DNA from 3 places in the Paenibacillus sp. FSL R5-0345 genome. Region 3 is predicted to be linked to each of the others. Evidence: riboswitches for the same ligand, from Rfam matches in the RefSeq annotation. Region 3 holds a riboswitch; each other region holds the start of a gene.
The links. A riboswitch is a leader RNA that binds a small molecule or an ion and turns the genes downstream of it on or off. The one in region 3 is predicted to bind cobalamin.
Positions count from the first base shown of each region.

Region 1: linked by a shared signal. The riboswitch ahead of R50345_RS04250 (DUF4430 domain-containing protein) and the one ahead of R50345_RS30090 (S-layer homology domain-containing protein) in region 3 are both predicted to bind cobalamin.
Region 2: linked by a shared signal. The riboswitch ahead of metE (5-methyltetrahydropteroyltriglutamate--homocysteine S-methyltransferase) and the one ahead of R50345_RS30090 (S-layer homology domain-containing protein) in region 3 are both predicted to bind cobalamin.

Region 1 is NZ_CP009281.1:965,038-973,016, reverse strand. Features, by position in the region: gene R50345_RS04255 (methyl-accepting chemotaxis protein) at 1-1,071, opposite strand, end outside; gene R50345_RS04250 (DUF4430 domain-containing protein) at 1,279-3,858, opposite strand; cobalamin riboswitch at 4,035-4,235, opposite strand; gene R50345_RS04245 (GAP1-N2 domain-containing protein) at 4,357-7,341, opposite strand; gene R50345_RS04240 (TRAFAC clade GTPase domain-containing protein) at 7,338-7,979, opposite strand, start outside.
Region 2 is NZ_CP009281.1:4,798,107-4,806,085, forward strand. Features, by position in the region: gene R50345_RS30905 (DUF1540 domain-containing protein) at 1-26, shown strand, start outside; gene metE (5-methyltetrahydropteroyltriglutamate--homocysteine S-methyltransferase) at 168-2,486, opposite strand; cobalamin riboswitch at 2,618-2,823, opposite strand; gene R50345_RS21360 (undecaprenyl-diphosphate phosphatase) at 3,016-3,876, opposite strand; gene R50345_RS21365 (DedA family protein) at 3,927-4,550, opposite strand; gene R50345_RS21370 (FtsX-like permease family protein) at 4,568-6,517, opposite strand; gene R50345_RS21375 (ABC transporter ATP-binding protein) at 6,492-7,262, opposite strand; gene R50345_RS21380 (sensor histidine kinase) at 7,348-7,979, opposite strand, start outside.
Region 3 is NZ_CP009281.1:822,500-830,478, forward strand. Features, by position in the region: gene R50345_RS03635 (hypothetical protein) at 44-1,417, shown strand; gene R50345_RS03640 (M48 family metallopeptidase) at 1,497-2,150, shown strand; gene R50345_RS03645 (hypothetical protein) at 2,261-2,815, shown strand; gene R50345_RS03650 (hypothetical protein) at 2,836-3,129, shown strand; gene R50345_RS03655 (cellulase family glycosylhydrolase) at 3,192-4,913, opposite strand; gene R50345_RS03660 (hypothetical protein) at 5,136-5,714, shown strand; cobalamin riboswitch at 5,806-6,006, shown strand; gene R50345_RS30090 (S-layer homology domain-containing protein) at 6,172-7,979, shown strand, end outside.

The DNA.
Region 1 (7,979 bases), 140 kb from region 3:
AATAATGTTATCTACGGCGATTACCCCTCGATCTGTTGAACCAGAAGCAACTCCCATAAGGTCGGACATTTCAAAACTGCTACTTTCTACGGCCGAAATATTATTGGTCATAGCTTGTATAGATTGAGAGGTACGATTAATGCTTTCCGTCTGTTCATCAAAGCCCGCTGCAATCTCACCTGAAGATTCGGCGATCATTTGCGAAGCCAGCGAGGTCTGCTCAGCACTAGCGCTCATCTCTTGCGATGAGGCTGATAACAGCTCTGCACTCTCCGCGATACCTTGCATCATCTTTCGTAAGCTCTCCAGCATATTGTTAAATGAGCTATTAATTTGGCCGATTTCATCCTTAGCGGTATACGTTGCTATGACGGTTAAATCTCCATTTTCCGCCCGCTTCATCAAACCTTGCAGTTCCTTAAGAGGTTTCGTAATCAGTCGAATGATTGCAACACTAAGCACGATACAAATAATCCAAGAGAACGATATCAATACTATACTTTTAGTCTTCATTCTTTCAGAGGAAGCAGTGGACTCTAAGTTATATTCTCCAGCTCCCTTTAGCAACGAATCGCTTATTCCTTTAAGCATATTGATCATTTTCTCACGAGAAATACTAAAATCCCCCGTGAATACTTGAAAGGCCTCTTCTCTACCTTTGCTATCGGCAATCTGAATAATACTGTCCCTTTGTGCACGATAGTCTGTTAGGGAGGACTCATATTCCTTTATTTTGCTCAAAATGGCACTATCATTGTACTGGACGGTCTTCAGCTTGTTCAATAGATCATTATTTTCCTGAACTTTTCCCTTAATGCTCTCTAACAAGTCTTTGTTCTTGTTTGCATCAACGCTAATCAAACGCTCCAAAAGAAAGGCTTCAATGGCCCGATTATTTGTACGCATTTGCCCCACGTAAGAAATTGGCAACAAGTTTTCATTGTACGTCTCTTTTGTTTTTTGGGTCATTTTGTCCATGGTGGTAAAGCCAGTTACCCCCACGATGTTCAACATGACTACAGAAAATACTAAAAGAATCCCAATCTTGAACTTCACTTTCATATTCTTCATCTACATTCCGCCTTCACATAATCTAACTCACTATCTATTTTTATCGGTTAAAGAAGTGAATTGTTTGATGATTTTAAATAAAATTATGAATGAAATTGTCGAAAAAAAGTGTCTGTTGTCAAATATTGCAACGAACGAAAATAAAAACGGACACTCGATCCGCTAATACTCCGAATCGCAGTGCCCGTCTTACGATTAATCAAACGCTTATTCACCCGATGAATAGTACCAATATACCGTATCACCGTTCTCTAAAATGTAGCTGTCTGCACTTATACTTGGATCAGCATCTCTATTTGTCTTGTACTTCCATCCACTGCTAGGTCCGCCATCAAATTCGGCCAAACCATCTATAGATTTCACGTATTTACTACCAGCGTTTCCGGATGATACTACCTTATCCCCTAATTGACTGATCAGTAAGCTATAAGCTGTCTCACCTTCTTTTAGAGCTACTGTAGTATTGTTAAGGATCGTTCCCTTCTTGCTATCCCCAATGACTGACAGGGTGGCCGTAGCTTTAGCGGGAGTAACAACACCTGAAGCCATGTTTAGTGACTGAGTATAACGAGCCACACTAGGCACACTATTTTTAGCATATCCGGTAACAATGATCGTATAGGTATTCTCTGGTAGACCTTGGTCAAATGCAGCTACACCCTTGGCATTTGTGGTCGCCTTCTGATCACCGATCAAGACCTGCACGCCAGCGGCTGGAGAAGTCACTGGATCGGAAGTAAAGGTATCCTTATTCCACACCCATTTTTTCTGAGAAACTGTTACTGTGAAAGCTTCACCCGGCTTCGGCTGTGCAGGAGATACAACAGCAGTATCAACAACCTGTGTGGTTTCTCCGGCATAATAGACAAGAACACGGTCGGATTCCTGTAATTCAAAGCTGTCCATGCCCACACTAGGATAGATCCATTCTCCGCTGCGCCATACAACGAAGCTCCACCAACCGTCATAAAGACCTTGCGTAATGCCATGAATGCCAGATACAAAATTACCATACGACGATTTCGTGATATCTACTTTAAAATCCTTAGACGCCCCCAATTGCTGCAGTGCTTCAAGCGCATTGGAAGCCTTTAAAGTCCCCTCACCGATCAGCCCTTGCGGACCTTCAACGGTAAGTGAAGCCGTTACATTCTTTGGAATCACCTTTAGATCTTGAGTATATTTAGCAATCGATGGTGCTTTTCCTTCACGATAGCCTGTTACAGTCAGCTTGTAGTCACCTGCTGGAACATTCCCTGAGAATAACGCTTCACCTTTTGCGTTCGTTGTTACGATGCGATTTCCAATTTGGACCTGAACGCCAGAAGCTTTGGCGATTACCGGAGAGGACGTATTCGTTACAGCGTCCCATTTCCATGTCTTACTAGTCACTATTACAGTAAAAGAATCGCCCTCTTTGAGGCTTGGCTTGGACACCGTTACCGAATCAACAAGTTTAGTATCATCTCCGGCATAATAGACCAGAACCTGATCTGAATCTTTAAGCACAAAATCGTTCATTCCAACATCTGGATTAATCCATTGACCATTACGGGATACAACATACATCCAACCATCGTAACCGCCATAGGTTCCAGCCAGAATACTTCCAATTCCAGTGACATAAGCACCGGAAGGATTCGTGATTGGCAATTTCGTCTGAAGAGCCAGCTTTTCTAGTGCACCTAATACGTTGCCAGCATATCCATATCCCTGTGCTAAAGTACTCTCAGGACCCTCTACAGTAATCGGTGCATAGATAAGTGCATTCTGAACGGATGACTTAGAAAAATCGTACAGTTTACTGTTGCTGCCTTTATGGAGTAGATTGTAAGCTACAAGCGCCTGAAGGCCCTGTTCTGTAGCCAGAATATTGCTGCTTCCGCCACGGCTATGAGCGAAGCTGCCGTCAGCGAGACGGTAGCTCAGTAGATTACCGATCAAACTCACTTTATTCTTGGTATATTCTAACCCACTTGGATCTACACCAAAGGATGTGAGACCTAGAATAGCTTGTGCTGCACTTTCAGCACTATCTCCGTAACCTCCATGGCTATCCTGAGCTTTGGATAACCAAGATACGGCTTGTAGTCCTGCTGTGTAAGCTTCCGGATTACTCTTATGTGCCGATAGAGCGGTCAAAGCTATTGCTGTCATATCGGGCTCACTGGCGCCTGTAGTTAAGGCAAAGCCACCGTCTTGATTTTGCTTGGAAAGAATCTCAGCAAGAAGCTTATCCGTTGTCCATTTAGCATCTTTAGGAATATTATATTTCCCTGAGTCCAGTGCGAGCAAAGCATAAACCGGATTATTAAGCGTCTGTCCACTGATTTTGTCATGATTATAGATCTTCTCTATTAAGTTATAGCCAGGACTTGTTCCGCTTCCAGCAAAGCTGGTAGGATCGGCTCCTATTGCTCTTACTGCGAGTACGATTCTCGCGTAATCCGTTACGCTCGCGAAATTCCCCTCTGCATCTTTCACCTTTTTCTCAAGAGCTGCTCGATAACTTACTGGCAGCTTGTATCCCGCTTGAGCCAGTCCAATCGCTTGCCAATCCGACTGCACGCCACCCTTTAAAATAAATTCCGCAGCCGTATAGGTCGCATCCGCAACATTAATCCGTTCTACATTAGCAGCAGAATCGCCAGATGCTTCCTGCCCGGAGCTAACGCCCGCCTCCGCAAAGATGGTTCCTGCCGGAGCAAGAGATGTTCCAAGAATCGATATGACCATGAATACGGCCAGTCCAAGTACAAAAAACCTGGAGGAGAATATTTTCTTCATTGTTCAGCCTCTTTCTTTAAAGGAATGGATACTACACAAAATAAGAGCGCACAACATAAAGACCGCCCCTATGAAGGGCGGCCCGGGAAGATAACAAATCGAGGCTGGGGCGCGTGAACCTCTACGACCACACAGTCTATCTGTATATGTTCCACATTCTTACCCCACGAAGAATAGAAACGCTCACGAAAAAGGCAGGTCTCCTGGCTAATGCTTCATTGCCGCTCTTCACCTTCCCGTCCTAACTGCTGACAGTGGTTCATAGAAGAGACGCTCCGCATTTACAGTGGCGGGACCGCGCCGGAATTTTACACCGGACTTCCCTTTTAAGCAGACTCTGATTTAGGGGAGTCTGCACCTTTTCCAATATGTATTATCTTATTTTCATAATCATATCTATTAATACACAGCATGTCTATAGAAAAGCTTTGTATGAGCAACAAAAAAAGAACAGCAGAACCAAACCTTTCGGTATCGTCCTGCTGATCAGAAATTACTTTATTCGGCTGTTCCTTCCGGACTTGCAGTCGCTGAAGGTTCAGCACTTGAGTTAACACCCGTTGTATCCTTTGGAGCGGGATCTACGATCAACGTAAATCTACCAGCCTTGATCATGCTATGCTCGACGATTGTCGCACCCGGCTCCATAGTAACCTCCACCTGATAGGAAGGTTGCTCACCTTCTGTAATAGCTGTCGCGGACGGCACAACTGTGCTGCCCTCTGCATCAGAGGAAGGTGTAGGAGATGGAGAGGCCTCGTCTGCAGTATTAGTAGCATCTACGCCTTCCGCCGTCCCCGCAGTCGTATCAGCGGCGTTCGTATCGCCAGATAAGTCTCCATCCGTTGACGGCACTGAACAAGTCCCAGTGCTAGCAGCAACCTTAAAGCTCTTATCCACTACATCGGATGAAGTCATTAAACTAATCTCCGTCGGATTAAATTGCACACAATCATCCGCGTTGGCAAACGTGAACACCAATACACTGCTTCCTTTATCTCCTTCGGTACCTAGATCCTTCAGGTATACGGAAGCCGGAGGAAGCATACTGCCTGCACTCTGAACAGGTGTCGGTGCAGGGGTTGTCCCAGGCAGGGCCGTCTTCCGATCTTCCGGACGCAGCATACTGAACACGATAATTGCGATAATCACCAGAATGCCTGTGATGGAACCGGAGATCAGGAGTCGAAATCGGCTGCGGCTGATCCAGCGCGCCAGCGGGGAAGCCAGCTGGGAGCGAGCCTCATTGTAGACATTTTGTAGAGCAGGCCGAGCTGTAGCGACATAGCTTTTACGAAATTCACGATTCTTGAATGCCTCGCGGTCACTGCTCTGGAAATACTTCAGAATCGCCCGGCGGTATCCCGGGTGAAGTTTTTTATTCGATATCGTAAATAAAGAATTTCCTTGAGACCATGCAAAGAATCGATAGATCACATCCTTGTCGTTACCAGCTTTATGCTTAACTAACTCCAGCAATGCGTCATAATCCAGCGGACCACCCTCGCGTTGACTCGTGTAGTAGAAAGCTAGTGGAAGACGTTCAAACGGTTCTAACACCCGAGCTTCCTTTAGTAAACGGCGACCGAGCAGCTGTACATCATCCAGCTCCTTCGGAGACAAGCCTGCAAATATCTCTTCATTCGGCTTCTCTTCACCAAACCAGCGATAAGCAGCGCGGAGTGCATTTTCTTTCTGCTTGCTAATTCTATCTAGTGGCGGCTGCCAATCCACGACATTGCCATAACGTAAGAAAACAACCTCTAATAAGTCCTCCTGCGTCATTTCAGTAAGAGATAGTCGATTCAGCAAGAATCTGTCTGCAGATGCTGCAAGATCCTGCATGAGCGAGAGTACTTTAGGAGATACGCCTGTCCCTCTACGTCGATCTTTCTCCGCTTTATCTACAGCGCTATGAATTTCCGCCACCGCAGCAACTGGATCCGTCTCCAGTTGTAGCTTTTCTAGCAAGTAATCCCTTACTGCATCCTGAGCAAAAGGTTGCTCTAACGCAGCCGGCAGAAAACGGCCCCAATGGAGTACAAAATTCAGAATGTCCACAGATTTAGATGCAGCAATTAGTCTTGACTCCATATAAGGCTCTAATAACTGCTTGCGGAAGTACGATTCAGACATTACCCGTTGAAAAAACGCAGCACTTAGCTCATCATTATTTTCAATGATCCCGTAAGCTGCATTAAGAACATCTTTGCGTCCCGCTTCCACGCTATGAAGCATTCCATTAATGAAATAATCAACGATTCTGACTTTGTAATTATGATCCTTGAGCATAAAATAATCTTTAAAGCACTCCATAATAGCAGGCTCTGGAACATTCCTTTGCCGGACTAAATCAAATTCTCGGTCGAACCGCTCCAAGAAAATATCGTTCAGTCGGATTCTGGAATGAATAGCACCCTCCGCCTTAAGGTAAGAGAGCAATCCGCTTAGCACCGCGCTCTTATTCTCTGTATATAAATGCTCATTCCCCTGCTCAATCTCATAAAATACAGCTAACTCATTATAAAAAGCGAGCGATAGCTTATGCTCAGGGCTTTCTCCACGCAGGATCTGATCAGCAAAACTTACGAAATCGTCAAGATCCCCTGGATTTAGAAGTAACAGCTTCCAAACCAAATCAGCATACGGCTGACGAGACTCTCCAAAATCCACATTCCCCATCCGACCTGAAACCAAATCAAATGTAAAATCCTTCTCGATGTTGCGATCACCGGGACGAAGCGAACCTTTTTCCACAAAGCTAAGATGAATATATTTACGGCTTTGCGGTTCATTGGCATACGTAATCACGCCTAATCTACGGCGGAATTCATACGGCAGCACGCTATATAAAATCTCTGTAAGCTCCACCGCACGTGCGGACAACTCCGTGATAGATACATTAAGGGCAATATAGATTTTTTTCTTACCTGCCACAGAGAGCATCACCGCTTGCAGCAATGCCTTAAATATTCCTTCATTAATTCCTAACAAGCGTAAGCCCGCTATAGGATCAGGGCGACGATCCGTACGTATAACTGGAATATCAGACAGCTCCGGCAAGGTTCCGCCTAGCTCTCCGTCATAGCTTCTTGCGAAATCAGCATGTAGCCAATCTCCGTAGTTCTGAACAATCTCTTCTGATCGTGAGGCAGGAACTACAAAGTTATGTGCGAAAAAAGCGCTGCGTTGGCCCGTAAAATCCGTTGCTTGATAACGACTCATCCCAATGACTGTGTCGCCATTCTCTGCATGGAACAGGTGCAGCGCACTAGGATATACAGACTCATCCTTCTCTCCGCGCGCAGCCAGCTCAGCCGGAGCATCATAGAGGCAGAAGGGATGCAGTGTTTTTTTGATAAAATTATTGTCTAGACTGTCCGACTTCGCGACCGTATCAAAGCCTTCTGTGGAACGAAACAATCCGCGGCGTTCGCGGGTGTACATCTGTTGGGCGATCTTAGACCCTGAGAATGCATTCACGGGCCGTCGCTCCCCTCAATATACTTCAGCTTATGCAGCAGCCAAATAAATGGCTCGTCTACACGAATCGGGCTTACCACACCCTCAATCTTCTGATTTACAGGATTACTGCCCAGAGCAGATACCGCAAAATAGCCCGTATTTGAGAAGTAAACATCCATCGTATCTTTAAAAGGTCTGTCCACTTTACCAATAAATCTGCGAATCTCTCCGTCGATATTATGGAACTCATCCATATTCAATGTTTTGCGATGAACATAGTTATTGAATACATTACTGTTAGACTTGATGTAATCGCCATCCTCATCCTTCAGCGAATGCAGCATATCACTTTTTGCAAGAACGACTGCTGTTGGAATGTCTGTTTTGCTCTTTTCCTGATAGGCGATAAAATCACCGAACATTGTCAGCACAACGTCACGCGGCTCGTCATATTGCGAGACCCATTCTCCCGGACGATCGCCGATATTAATATGAATCTTCTCACGGATCGAACGGATTTGCAGCGGATCGACCATAAACAGAATACCGGCAGAGTTCTTGATATGCTGACCATGTAGTCCCAGATAATCCTGATCCACCATACCCTCACCTGCTACATCGAAGAACACGAGTGTCAGCGGCGGCTTCTCTTCATC
Region 2 (7,979 bases), 2.8 Mb from region 3:
ATTGTAAAACTTTCGAAAGCAAATAAGGTGATGATTTGAAGGGACCCTCCACGGTTCCTTCTTTTCTTTTCTCATTCTATCAAGAATGAGAATTATTATCAAGTGGCTGAAATAAAAAGCCAGGGAGAAGTTCCCCGGCTTAAATTTATTGCTTTACTCTTTCGCTATTAGGAGGCAGTAACTCCTGCCTTTTCTCTTGCAATAGCGGCTGCTCTTACCATGTTACGCAGTGCATCCTCTGTCTCCTGCCAGCCGCGTGTCTTAAGACCGCAATCCGGATTAATCCAGAACTGTTCTGGGTCCAGCACCCGCAAAGCACGATCAATATTAGCTGTCATTTCTTCTACAGCAGGAACCCGTGGACTATGGATGTCATACACACCAAGACCGATTCCTTTATCATATTCCTGCTCCTCAAAGCTGACGATCAGTTCCCCATGGCTACGGGAAGTCTCAATAGAGATGACGTCCGCATCCATTGCTGAAATGGAATCAATCATGTCATTGAATTCGCTATAGCACATATGAGTATGAATTTGCGTTGTAGCCTTCACATGATTTGTCGCGATACGGAACGACTTCACCGCCCAATTTAAGTATCCCTCACGATCTTCAGCTTTCAAAGGAAGTCCTTCACGGATAGCGGGTTCATCTACTTGAATCATCTCTATGCCTGTATCCTCCAAAGCTTTCACTTCATGGCGGAGTGCTAAGGCAATTTGATTGGCTACTTCTTCCCGACTAAGATCATCACGTACGAAAGACCAATTGAGAATCGTGACCGGACCTGTCAACATGCCTTTAACAGGAAGGGAAGTTAAAGACTGAGCATAGACACTTTCTTTAACAGTCATTGGCTCAATAAAAGCTATATCCGCATAAATAACCGGTGGCTTAACGCAGCGGGATCCGTAGGATTGAACCCAGCCATTACTGGTAAATAAGTACCCGTCCAGCTTCTCCCCGAAAAACTCCACCATATCGGTTCTTTCGAACTCACCGTGCACGAGTACATCCAGACCCAGCTTTTCTTGGAAGGTGATTGCATCTGCAATCTGCTCACGAACGAACCCGTCATACCGCTCCTGATTCCATACACCTTTACGCCATTTCAACCTTGCCTGGCGCACTTCTACGGTCTGTGGAAAGCTTCCGATCGTTGTCGTTGGCAGAAGTGGTAGCTGCCATTTCTCCTGTTGCACCTTAAGGCGCTCTGCAAAAGGCAGACTGCGTTGGTCTGGTAAATCTGCAAGTCCGAGAACTTGCTCTGCTACATCCTTACGGCCGCGTTCGGGAAGTGCACGGAAGGCTGCAAGAGCTTCGCGGCTGACTGTCAGCGCAGCAGTAGCTTCTCCAGTACCCTCTAAGGCTGCAGCAAGCAGGCCAAGCTCTTTAAGCTTCTCATCAGCAAAGGCTAATGCAGCCTTGACGGTTGCCTTCAGCTTCACCTCACCCTGAACAGTAACCGGAACATGCAGCAAGCTGCAAGAAGGTTGTAGAATAAGACGATCAAGTGGTACATGTACACTCAGCTTCTCGATTAGCTGCAGCTTAGCATCCAGATCCGAGCGCCAGATGTTGCGTCCGTCAATAATACCCGCTCCCAGCCACTTATCCTCAGGCCAGCCAAGGCGCTCAATCGATGCCAGATTCGTTCCGCCATCATGGACAAAATCAAGACCTAAACCTTGTACCGGAAGCTTGAACAATGCCTCCAATGGTTCAGCAGCTTCAAAGTAAGTCTGCAGAATAATATTTAATCCAGGCACGGATTCAGCAATTTCTGTGTAAATCGAGTTAAGTAATGATAGTTCTGATTCATTTATTCCTGTAACAATCGCTGGTTCATCGATTTGTACCCAGCTTACTCCTTCTTGCTTCAGTTCCTGCAATAGCTGAACGTAAACCGGAAGAAACCGAGCGGCAATCTTCGCAATATCCGCAGATGCAAAACCTTTTGACAGCTTAAGGAAGGTATAAAGGCCTAAAACCACAGGTTTCCCCTCAATACCCGCTTGAGACTTGGCGAAACGGTATGCTTCCAGTGGTTTATTCTCCGTCAGGCGCGGCGTTTGTGCACCGATCTCTGGAACGATATAGTGATAGTTCGTGTTGAACCATTTCGTCATCTCGCAGGCGGTAGCCTCAGCGTTCCCTCTAGCCATCGCAAAATAAAGATCAAGCCCAATGTCGCCACCATCATACGCATAACGCGGAGGTACGATCCCGAACATTACAGCCGTATCCAACACATGATCGTAGAATGTAAAATCATTTACCGGAATTAACTCAATGCCTGCCTCCTGCTGAGTCTTCAAATGCTGAAGTTGAATGCCTGCCATTTCAGTACGGAACTCTTCCTCATTTATTTTACCTGCCCAGAAGGCTTCCAACGTTTTCTTCCACTCGCGGTTTTTTCCGATTCTTGGATAGCCAAGATTACTTACTTTTACTTTGTTCGTCACTTTACAGCTCCCCTTCTCCATCTTCTTATTTTGGCTTGAAACCATAACATCCCTATTAAAAAGAGCGCCCTTCCCTAAAAAAGTCAAAGGGAAAGACGCCCATAATATACCTATGGTTCACGTCTAACACCTTCCTATCCTCCGTAGGTGAAGCAGTGCTGTTGAAACAGGCAGGTCTCCTGGCTAGCGGTGTCAGCATCCTTAGCAGTCTTCCCAGCAGTAGTAAATTGCCAGTGACGTATATTGCTATGGACTCTTCCGTTACAGTGGCGGGACCGCATCGGCTTCGAACCGAATTTCCCTATTAAGCCTACCGAATTACTAATTCCCGGCAAGCACCTGTCTCCGATATTATCAAGCTAAAACGCCTTCGGCGTCCTTTTATGGACGGTAAGCGTTTATGCGAGAGATATAAGGGTAAAGTGAACTTTTACTTTATCCTTATAATTAATAAACTGAGTGTCTTAATCTGATGTCATCATACGTGAAAGCCCCCGTCATCTGCAATAGATGACGGGGGCTTCTGTTATATCGATTCCTTATAACGGATTTAGAAAAACACGAAATATACTACAGCGGCAAGTATTATCCGGTATATAGCAAATGGTAAAAGCTTAATCCGGTTGATCAATTTCAGGAAGAATCGCATCGATAACAGCGCAAATACAAAAGCACTGATAAAGCCTGCAATGAAGAACGGCAGGGCATCGATGGTGAAATATTGCCAATTCTTCATCAGTGAGAGGAGACTGGCCCCTGCCATGATTGGAACAGCCATAATAAATGTGAAATCAGCAGCAGCACGATGACTCATACCAAGAAGGACACCACCGGAAATCGTCGACCCGGAACGTGAAAATCCTGGCCATAACGAGAAGCATTGGACAAGACCAACACCTAGTGCCTGCTTATATGTAATCTGATCGACACTCTCTGTTTGGATCTTCTTGGGTCCAAATAGATCCGCAATAATCATTAACACCGCACCAACTACTAGACCGATTAACACGGTAGATGTAGAGAATAAATGCTCATCAATATAATCATTAAACAGAACGCCCAGCACACCTGCCGGAACTAAACCTACAAGTACCTGTGTAAGCTTAAGATGTCCACCCTTTTCGAGCGGTGGTTGTTCCTCAGTTACAGGGTCCAACTGTTTACGACTGAAATGCTTTAAGCCCAACAGTTCAATGAACCTATTTCTAAAAATAACAACAACTGCTAAGATTGACCCCAGTTGTATAACCACTTTGAAAGTATTGGCCGTATATTGCCCAAATAACTCTGTCGATTTTAACCACATATCATCAACAATAATCATATGACCTGTGGAGGATACCGGAGCAAACTCGGTCAATCCTTCAACAATCCCCAAAATAATAGCTTTAATAATCGATAATAGCTCCATTTGTTCTCCTCCTTTTTAATCATAACTTTTATCTATAAGTCCTTCTTCGCTCAACCTTCGGTGTTCATTTTCCGGCTACGCTTGCGGAAGTACAAATACCCCAAAACCGCTAATCCCCCAGCAATAAGTACGTACACTACGTTGGAGTACATATCCATATACATGGCAATGTCTTCCCAGTTTTCACCCAATGCTGCGCCAATAAGCACTAGCAGTAGATTCCAGCCCAGTGTACCAATCGTTGTGAAGATCATAAATACGCCAAATTTCATACCGGACATCCCTGCCGGAATCGAAATCAAACTACGTACTAGTGGAACCATCCGACAAAATAATACGGTCCAATAGCCATATTTATCAAACCAAGCATCAGCCTTGTGAATGTCTTTTTTGCTGATTCGGAGTAGACCGCCCCAGCGTTCAACGATCTTTTCCAACCGATTTACATCCAGCAAACGACCGATATAATATAGAATCACTGCACCCAGCAAAGAACCAAGCGTAGCAGCAATAATTACACCAGGGATGGTTAAATTCGTTGTGGTTGTCATGAATCCGCCAAAAGGAAGGATCACTTCGGAAGGAATCGGTGGAAAAATATTTTCAAAAGCGAGCATCAGGAAAATACCGAAATAACCAAACTGCTCCATAAACTCTGTAATCCATGCTTGCATTTCGTAACCCCCATTATTCAAATCAAGTTCTTCTTCAAGTTGCGTAAATAACGGCTGCGAATAAAAAAGAAGTAAAGTCCCTGGACAGCCAAATAGCCCATCAATACAGCCCCTGTCTCCACAGCAATTGATAAGTAGAACAACCGCTGAAGCGCAATAAAGGCAAACACACTATGCAAAATAGCAACCCCAACTGGCACAAAAAACAACAACGACAATTGAATCGTTACAATTCGGTTTAGCTCTTGATCTGTAAGTCCCATTTTGGACAATGTAGAATATTGATGACGATCATGATCTAGATCTGTGTATAGCCGGAAGTAAAGGAAGCTGCCTGCTGCAATGAAAAAGACAGTACCCACCAGTAAAGAAGCAAATAGCATCGTGTTATACAGTGTTCTCTGTATTTCAAACAGCGTGCCGCTAACCACAATCGCGTATGGAGAGTTACTTTCATAGGATCGTTTGCCTTTATGGGCAAGATCCGCCGCTATACCAACCGTTCGCGGGAAGTCATCCATATAAAATCCTGTATACAAATCAGTCTGTACGGGATCAATAGCCTTGTATAGCTCATCGCTGATCACAACTCCGCTGAAGTCTCCTCCATCCCTTCCATCAAGCTCCGGCAACAGATATTCGGCTATCGGAACATGCTGGGTATACCCCGTTTCACGAATGGAAAGACCTTGCCTCAGGGTGTAGACCTGCTTCGCTCTACCCGCTGTCAGACTCCGATCTCGTTGCGAACCGATCATCACCAGTCCTTCATCTCCACTAAGAGGGCGCTCATCCGTCGTAAACCCTGCACGAAGCAGAGCAAGCTTATAATCACTGTAAGCAATCAAGGGAAGCCTTAACGTGCGATCAGGCCCAGTCTGAGATTCCACCTCTGCGTATTTGATAGGAATACTAAGTGTCTCATAAGGTAAGGCGAGCGTTGTAAGCTCATCTTTAATTTCTTCCAAATGCTGTTCAAAAAGTACCGGTGTCTGATCGCCTTTGGCTACATAACCAACAGCTGCCGGATAATCCAATTTCAGCTCTCTGGAAAGCGTATGGATCGATGCGAATACCCCCACTGAAGTAAAAGATACTGCGGACACAATCGTCACCATAAAAAACATTCGGGCATTCTCTTTCCAGCGGTAGGACAAACCCGATAATGTAATCATATTGGTATGGTTCCAATACAAGCGCCGAATCGTCTTAAGCAATTTAACAACATAAATACTAAGCTGCGTATAAAAGAGATAAGTTCCTGCCACCGTAATCACAACTACGGGAAACATCACCTTTTCAACCGAAGCCGCTTTTGCAGTAGCAGCCAAATAATAACCCAGTAGCAGTAATACAGCAGAGATCATAGATAACACGAGGGATACCTTTGGTTCCTCATCTGCTTTTCGCTCTCCCTGAAACAGCCGCATTAGCGATTCATTCCCAATAAAGGCGAAGGTGCTCAGCGAGATTAACATAAATAACAGTGCAAAACTGCATATCGTAAGTACTAGTGCCTGCCAAGGAAGATGAAACGTTAAAAGAGGTATTCCTAGAAAAGTAGATCCGATCATCAAAAACAACTTACCCAGAATCAACCCTAGTAAAGTACCTGTTAGGATGGCTGAGGTGCCGATCATCATATTTTCCAAAAACACCATCGTGTTGAGCTGTTTCTTCGTCATTCCATGCATCAATAAAATCCCAAATTCCATCTTCCGTGACTGCAGAAACGATCCGACCGATACGAGAACAAACAAGGAGCAAAACACATAAATAATGGCTTCCGCCGCCATCATTGTATGAGCCGCCGTACTATAAACCAAACTCTTAGAAATATCCGGATGATAGATAAACAAGGCGCACACAAAAAAGATCATCACTGAAAAAGCACTGACGACAAAATAAGCCGCATATTTACGCTTGTTACGTGTAACATTCCTATAAGCGAATTGCCGAAAGGTCATGGCTAGTTCCCCCAAGCAGAGACAACATATCAATAATACTTTGGAAGAAAGCGCCTCTACTGCTTCCCCTGTACATTTCACTATAGAAACGTCCGTCTTTAATAAAGATGACTCGGTTACAAAAGCTCGCGGCCACTGCGTCATGTGTGACCATCAGCACGGTTGCCCCTTCTTCCTTATTCACCTCTGTCAGCATATTCATGACTTCGCCTGAAGCTTTGGAATCCAAATTCCCTGTAGGCTCATCTGCTAAAATCAGTGCAGGACGATGAATCATCGCCCGGGCGATGGCGGTCCGCTGCATTTGTCCACCTGAAATCTCGTAGGTTCTTTTTTGCAGCAAATGCTCAATGTCCAGCATGCTTGCTACTTCTTTCAGCCTGCTCTCCATTTCCGTTACACGGACACCAGCAAGCGTGAGAGGCAGTACAATGTTCTCCTCTACAGTGAGCGTATCCAGCAGATTGAAATGCTGAAAGACGAAACCAAGCTCATGGCGGCGAAAGAGTGCCTTTTCTTGTCTGCTAAGCAGATTGGGATCTCGGCCGTTGATCAGAATCTGACCGGAGGTCGGCTGGTCGATGGTGGCGATCGTGTTGAGCAGTGTTGTTTTCCCACTCCCCGAAGGTCCCATTACGCCAACGAACTCCCCTTTTTCAACAGAAAAGCGGATATGATTCAATGCCTGAGTGGACACTTTACCCTCATATATTTTTGATAAATTATGAACATCTAGAATGGGCAAGTGTTACCTCTCCTTCTTTCGACTGGATTGCCTTCATTATACAAAGTGTATACACAGGCTGCCATTTCTCTAACTTACAATGACCTTACATATTTGTAAGGTAGGACTCCCTAAACACTATCCGCACGGTCGTGCCCTTACCTTCTTCTGAGCAAATGCTCACCTCGTGACCAAGCTTTCCGCAGATCTGTTTCACAAGATATAGACCCATCCCCGTGGATTCTTGAAAGGTTCGTCCATTTACACCTGTAAAATAAGGATCAAACACACGCGGCAGATCACCTGCCGGTATGCCAACCCCTTCATCTCGTATCTCCAGTACTGCTCTCTTTTCCTCTTGTATGTACCCATGGAAATAAACATGTTTGCCGACTTCCGTCGTATAACGTATCGCATTTGTAATGATCTGTGTCAGCACAAAACTTAACCATTTCTCATCTGAGGTTACGGTGATTCGCTCTTCTATTTTAATAGTAGGAAATATACGGTTACGTATGAACAGACGTTTCTGCTCTGAGGTTACACCACGTACTAGGGTTTCCAAATCCAAACGTTCCACATAAAAGTCATGCTCAAAAGTATCTAGCCGAGCCGTATAAAGTACGGTATCCAGTCCTTTTTTCAGACGATCCAGTTCATCACCTATTGCTGTAAAAGGCGGTCCGTCCTTATCTTGGATCATCAAATGGATGACAGACAAGGGTGTCTTCATCCCAT
Region 3 (7,979 bases):
TTTTTCCTAAACTTTTGTTTGGACTAAATAATTGGAGGATCAAATGAAAAAGCACGACAAAATCATTTCCTTCATCTTCATACTTTTTATGATGGTGACGGCTATTTACTGGGCAATTACGACCGAAAGCTGGACCGTGATGGGCACCCTTGCATCCGTGATCTGTTTCGTACTTTTTGTATTATTGGGGCTTCGCACTATCCCTGTTTTGACAGCATTTGTGCTGGCGAACCCGGGACTCGAAGTGACTCAGGAAATTAGAGAGCGGGATAGAAGGCGCGCTTGGCTTCGAATTATTGGCTGGATATTGGCGAGTCGTATCCTGCTTATGCTCATTGGTTATGTATTTTTAATTATACAGAATGGTTATTCAGGGGGTCTGTTTAGCAAGATTGCCGAGACTTGGCATATATTCGGGATCGATGCTTCACATTATTTAGGGATTGCAGAGAATGGATACGTGACGGAAGGAGATCCGAAGTACCATATTGTGTTTTTTCCTTTCTTTCCAAACTTAATTAAAGTAGTTCAGGTATTCGTAGGGAATTATCTTGTTGCTGGATTCATCGTTTCAAATATCGCTTCTATTGTTGCCGCCTTGGTTGCTTATGAGCTTGCAGCACTAGACATGCATCGTAAGAATGCCATGCGAGTCGTGAAGTATATTTTCATATTCCCTGCCGCGTTCTTCTTCTTCATTCCGATGACAGAAGCGCTATTTCTGGCTTTATCTTTAATGTGTTTATATTTTGTGCGAAAAAAAGAATGGCTCATCGGATGCTTATGCGGTGCACTTGCAGCGTATACTCGTTCTCCAGGGGTGCTTCTGATTGTACCGGTTGCCATTGAATTTGGACGGGATCTGATAGGCAATTATAAATTACTAAATAAAAAAGCGTTTATACATAGAATCACCACTGCCGTTGGCTGTCTCGCTATCATATCAGTAGGTTTGCTGGCTTATCTGTATATTAATTACTACGTCACGGGAAATGCGTTTCAGTTTAGTATTTACCAGCGGGAGCATTGGTCTCAACGGTTTTATCTCTTTTTTGATACCGTAAGATATCAGATGGAATATGCTGTAGGCACTTTTAAGAGTGGAGATCATCGTTCTTTCCTTGGGATATGGCTGCCCAATTTAGTCGCTATATTCTCAGCACTAGTTATCATGTTTAGGGGTGCAAAAAAGATCCGACCTTCATACACCGCCTATTTCATCGTGTACTTTGCATTCGTAGTGGGTGCTACCTGGCTGCTCTCAGCCCCACGGTATTTGCTTGTTGCATTTCCGCTAGCTTTTGCTGCTGTTGCGCTTACGGAAGACAAATCAAAGGATGTTGCGCTTACTGTATTTTCAGTTGTGGGGAGTATATTGTATTTAGCGATGTTTGTGGCAGGATATCCAGTGTATTAATGAATCATGTTAAAATAGGAGAACGCCTAAACGCGTTCTTCTTTTTTGTGTGAATAACCTTATAGAAACGATGGTGGGTATGAAGATTGAGTACGACAATCAGGTGATCGAGTTTAATGTTCAATATGGAAATGGCAAGAAAATCTCCATTCATATAGATTCTTCAGGGCGTATAACACTCAAAGCTCCCAAGAAAACAAGTGAAGAGACGATTAAAAGCGTGGTTGAGCGTCATGGCAAATTAATAGTGGAGAAGCTGCAGAGCATTGAAGCAAACAAAGAAACGCCAAAGCTTAAAGAGTATGAAGACGAGGGCAAGTTCTTGTATCTGGGCAAATATTATTCGCTGCAAGAGCTAATAGAGACAGGGGATTTAAATGAGGAAGAGCTTAAACTGAAGCTGAAGAAGTTCTATTTTGCTAGCTGTAAAAAGATTGTAGGCGAACGGATTAATAGATATCAGACGCAGCTTAGAGTAAAGTCTAAGACCATTGACATTGTTGAGTCTAGAACCAAGTGGGGAAGCTGTAGCTCAGATAAAAAGCTAACCTTTAACTATCGCTTAGCGATGGCTCCAGTGGAGGTTATCGATTATGTAATCATCCATGAACTGTGTCATTTACTTCATATGAATCATGACCGCTCTTTTTGGAGAAAGGTTGGAAGCCTCATGCCGGATTATAAGGAGAAAGAAGAGTATTTAGCCAGATATGGGCGTGCTATGACGCTGTGATCATCAGGGTGTAATTCAAGTAGACCATTTTCTGGTGAATAAAAGAAAGATAAGAGGTAAAACTATTTCCACTAATAGAACTGGAAGAAATTTAAATGCGGAGGTAAATGATGACACAGAATAAAGGAAATTCACAACGCCAGATTCGAACTTCAATTCTTTGTTTGATCTGTGCCTGCACCGTCCTATTAAGTGGCTGCTCTAAAGCTGCCAATGAAACCACACAAGTAACTCCAACGCCTACAACAGAAGCCACTGCACCTGTGGCTACGAACAATGCAACAGAACAACCCAATGCATCATCTGGTACCAATACAGAGGGGCTTCCGGCGGATGTTAGCGTTCAGAGAGTCATTAAGGAAGTCACTTTAAAGGATGGATATCATAAAAAGATTGAGCTGCTGACTGATGGCGGCAAGCGGGTTACCATTACGGATCCGAGCCAAAAGATTGTTTTACAGCAGATTGAATATGATGGAAAGATTACTACGTCTAATGGTAAACAGGTTACCGTTAAAGTCGAAGGTGGGGGAGAGCAGACCATAACCATCCCTGATCATGTAGTGATCGAAGATGAGGACAAGCTTGGATTGATGCCAGGTGTTGAAATCGAATGGACAGTGAATGCCGAGGGTCAAATCGAAAGTGTTGAGCTGGAGGATTAAAAAGATATCGGGGTGGCTAGATGAAATTTCTAATCGTTCTTGGCAGTATAGTGGTACCCATTGTCATGCTAATGATACAACGGAAATGGATAAAGTGGCGCATTGTATTTAATGTGGCTTCTGTGTTGTCTGCGCTTATCTTAGGTAATATTTCTGCCCTAGCCATATATGAAATATTAAGGGATAACACGGTATTTATGACTTCGATCCATGCGATTTTTTTGAATCCAATGTTCCTTCTAACGGGAGCCTATCTTGGAGTATATCTGGTCTATCGCTTGATGTTGATGACGTATGAAGAAGTTTATGTATGATGTAGTTAAAAATAGGAGTGTCCCTGTGAAGGGACACTCCTATTTATTTTATACAGTGAAAGCTAAGAAGACTTTCCTACAACACTAGTGCCACTCTTCGTGATCTTGTAAGTAAGGATATCACCATTCCAGAAGTGGAATTTCAAGATGACCTCTCCATCTTTAACATCTTTAAAGAAGGCTGGGAGCAGCTTGATTTCTTTCGTGTTATACGACGGTGAGAAAGTATTGCCGAACTCCTTGAATGGAGTCCAATCTTGAGGGCCTGCATTGCCGCCAGCGGTATAGACAGCCTCCATCGTGGCAAGCTGGTTGCCATTAAAAGTAGTCGGAATCGCAAACGATTCAGTCGTACCTTTGGCATCACTTAATTTGGCAGTGTCATTCACGATGATCTTTAGTCTCCACGCAACGCCTTTGTTGAATTTCAGCGTTAACACAGCATTTTCACCGTATTTTTGGGAAGCTGTGAGCTTTTTAAGTTGGCTGGCCTTGAGTGTAAGCTCCTCGCCATTTAAGGTGTAATCTTTGCCTTTAGTTAGATGTTTGCCATTTACACTAATGGTAGTAAGCTTATTTCCGTTTAGATTAAGCTTCACTTTGGTGTCTTTGATGGTTGCACCTTTTTTAAGATAGACCAGATCGCTTTCGGTACTGGAGGAACGTTCCTTCAGACCGGACATTAATACACCCTGCAGCTCGGAATCGGACCACTTATAAGTTTTGCGGTTGAAATGCTGCCCATTATCCCAGAGCATAGAGGTCATTTTCTTTTCTTTTAAATAATAGGTAAGGTACTCGAAGAATTTCAGCTTCTCGCCTTGTTCAATCACACCTGTATCTTTATCGAAGCCCAGTAGTCCAAACTCACCAACGATAACCGGAATTCCTTTAGCTACGAATGTGTTGTAAACGTTATCAAAAGTTTGGGTGATATCGTTTTTTGTATCTTTTTCAAACGTGGTATAGCCGGCGATATTCACACTGAACGGCCAGAAGCCATAGAAGTGAACGGTAGCAATTATATTCGGATCGTTGAGAGCTGTAATCGTTTTGTAGAGCTGATCCATTCTAGGCTGCGTAGGAGAAGTCTCTAATGAAGGTAGAACTAGCGGACGTACATCATTCTTTCCACCGGAGTTCCGAACGATCTGATGGAAGGAAGTGTTGAGTTCTGTAAGCATTTGCTCCATCTTCGCTTCATCGGTGCTTCCGCCATCTGTGAAGCGGGGTTCATTGATGCTTTCGAACATCAGCTTATCGGATTTATCCTTGAAGCGGTCCGCAATTTGAGTCCATGCTGCGTTATAACGCGCGAGCGTTTCATCATGCTTCTCTTCCATATGACTTACCCATAACCAGGAGTCGTGATGGACGTTAATCATTACATAAAGCTTGGCGTCCAGCGCCCAGCCGACCACTTCTTCGACACGGTCGAGATAAGCTTTTTCAATGGTGTAGTTCGGTGCTTCACCTATGTGTGAATCCCAAGTGATAGGAATCCGGATACTTTTGTAGCCTTGTGCGGCGATTTTCTTAATCAGTTCTTGGGTCACACGCGGATTTCCCCAGGAGGTTTCATCCTCACCTGTAGCATCTAGAGTATTGCCAAGGTTCCATCCGGGCTGCATATCGTCTACATAGGATTGGATTTTACTCTTTGGTGCTGCTTTAGCTTGTTGCTCGTCCTTGGTAGCAGCGGCGGCAATGGATGAGAACAAAGAGAGCAGAAGAGCGGTAACAAGGGTCAATGATAAGAAGGATTTCTGGATTCGAGTAGTCATTGAATTCTCCTTTGTAAGATCATTTTTGAGGATGCTTAAACCTGACCTTTCCTCAAGCACTTTGGTACGTAGATGAACACTGGCACCTCCATTTTTTTGTTGTAAACGCTTACCAAATACCCTAACATAGAACATTTGTAGTGAGTACCTTACTAATTTGTGGTAAATTCATATGGAAATTAGTGATTTGAATTGATCCCAAGAGTGATGGAGGAATAACCAGTGAGCAGATTTCATTACATAGGCTCGGCTACAGAGCTTCCGTTAGGAGAAAGAGGCAGTGTACTGTCAGCAAAGACATATGATGAAGTGAAAAATTCACCAGAGTATAAGAAACAAAGAGAGGCTCTGCGCCTGCAAGGCATAATTCCTTTGGATGACATTGCAGATCTATCTCATTTAAGAGATGAGGACTGTCTTGTATATGACTCGGAAGAAGATGCAGCGGGTATTTTTATAGAGGAACTTGGGTATTGGAACGATGAGATTCGCAAGCATTTTCGGAGTCCGTTTGTGTATCGGATTTCACCTAATTGGGGTAGCTTCTCTGTATCCCCTGAGCTAAAGAATACTCTACCGGGTTCGTATAACGCCTCACTCAAGTGTTGCCTGGAGTTATTTAAACTTATGACAGATATCGGAGTAGCTGGCACCGTGTTTGAGCTTTATACTTGCTGGGCAGAGGAGGAAGGGCACCCACGTAATAAAAAGTATGACCGAATCTTTGATTTGGCCTCTTTGTCACTGGAGGATGGTTTTGAGCTGAGAGAAAAAGAGTATATTGTGGTTGAAATGGTTTGATATTCAATAGATTTATCTCCAACTACTTGTTATACAAAAAACAAATATTGCATGACAAAAGCATCTATATTAGATATGATGAAGCATGGAAAAATTAATATTAGCAATAGGTGCCAATTATGAATGTTTCGGAAATACAATCATAGATTGGTTAAATGGAAAGCGGGTGTGAATCCCGCGCGGTCCCGCCGCTGTGAAAGAGGAGTCCTTGCAAGGTACCACTGGGAAACTGGGAAGGTAGCAAGGGTGATGATACTTGAGCCAGAATATCAGCCTGTTTCTGATACACCGTTAAACTCTACGAGCGATAGAGAGGTGTTTGATATAGTATATGCCTGCTATTGTTGCGGTTCACTATCTTAAACCTCTTGACGTTATGTTGAGTGGTTTTTTTGTAGTGCTAAAAAAGTTTATTCTGTTTTTTATCATAGGAAAAGAAGGGAAGGGTTATGGAAACATGAAGAATAATAAGTTTTTAGCTTGGTTACTCATTGTAGCTGTATTTATCACGACGTTCTCTACAAGCGTAATCCCGGCTCATGCGAATGAAGCAATTGCCGATAGTGCAGTTGTAACAACAGAGGTTGATCAAGCTCTAGTAGAGCAGATTAATGCGTTAGTACAAGAGCCAGATACAGAGAAGCCTACGATTTTGATAGAAGGTATACAAGATAAACAGGAAGTATCCAGTAAAGATGTAAGCTTCAAAGTAGTGGTTACAGACAATGTCTACAAAGACATTATTCCAGTAGTAAAGCTGAACCAAGTCGTTCTGTCAGCTACTAATGGTGAGTACAAAGCATCTCTTAACCCGGGTAGTAACGTAATCGCAGTAACGGCTGTGGATGGCGCAGGAAACAAAGCAGATAATGTAACCTATCAGGTTACTTATAAAATCACTGCCAAAGAACAGTTAGATAAAAGCTTGGCCTACATCGTTAACACCGTAAAGAATCCGTCATTTGGAACAGGCAGCGGAGAATGGTCGATTCTTTCTCTAGCACGTGCGAACTACAAAGTACCTAACGGTTATTACAATCTCTATTACAACAATGTAGTTACGAAAATAAGTTCGATGATCAAAGAGGATGGAAAACTCGACGCTAACAAAAGCACAGAGAATTCCAGAGCGATTCTAGGCCTTACCTCTATCGGAAAAGATATCACGAATGTTGCAGGTCATGACCTAAGAAATGCACTCGCTGATTATCAATATATTCAGAAGCAAGGGAACAACGGTCCCATATTTGCTCTGATTGCACTAGATAGTTATAACTACGAAATTCCAGTATTATTCCCTGATCCTGATGAGAAGGGAGTAATCTATCAAAGCACAAGAGAAAACCTGGTTCAGTACATCTTGGATAGAGAAGTTAAAAAAGGTGCAGCAGATGCTGGAGGCTGGGCATTAGGTGTAACCAAAGCCGACGTCGATATGACCGGGATGGCGATGCAAGCACTTGCACCTTATTACGCAAAGGATCCTAATGTAAAAGCTGCCGTGGATCGGGCGATTGCATGGTTATCGAGTGTACAAAATAATCAAGGCGGATTCACAAGCTGGGGAAGCACAAGCAGTGAGAGCATCGCACAGGTTGTTGTTGCCTTAACTGGCGTAGGTGTAGATCCGCACAGTGACCCTAGGTTTATTAAAGAAGGAAATTCACTTATAGATGCTTTACTTAGCTTCTCTGGGCCGGATGGTGGATTCAAGCATATTCTCACCGGTAAAGTAGACGCTATGGCTACGGATCAAGGTACATATGCACTCGTATCCTATGATCGTCTGATTAATAATAGCAAACGTCTCTATGACATGACGGATGTTCAATTAGAACAGCCTACTACCGTTGTAGCAAAACAACAATTAAATAAAAACCTTGCCTATATCCTAAACACTGTAAAGAATCCGTCATTTGGAACAGGCAGCGGGGAATGGTCGATTCTTTCTCTGGCACGGGCCAATTACGAGGTTCCAAGTGGCTATTACAATCTTTATTATAACAATGTAGCTGCTGAAGTAGCTAAGCTAATGAAGGATGGAAAACTCGACGCTTCGAAAAGTACTGAGCATTCCAGAGCGATTCTAGGACTTACCTCGATCGGAAAAGATATCACGAATGTTGCAGGCTATGATCTAAGAAATGCACTTGCAGATTTTCAATATGTTCAGAAGCAGGGGCTTAATGGTCCTATATTTGCACTGATTGCCTTAGATAGTCATAACTATGATATTCCTGTAGTAGAAGGCGTTACAGATCAAAC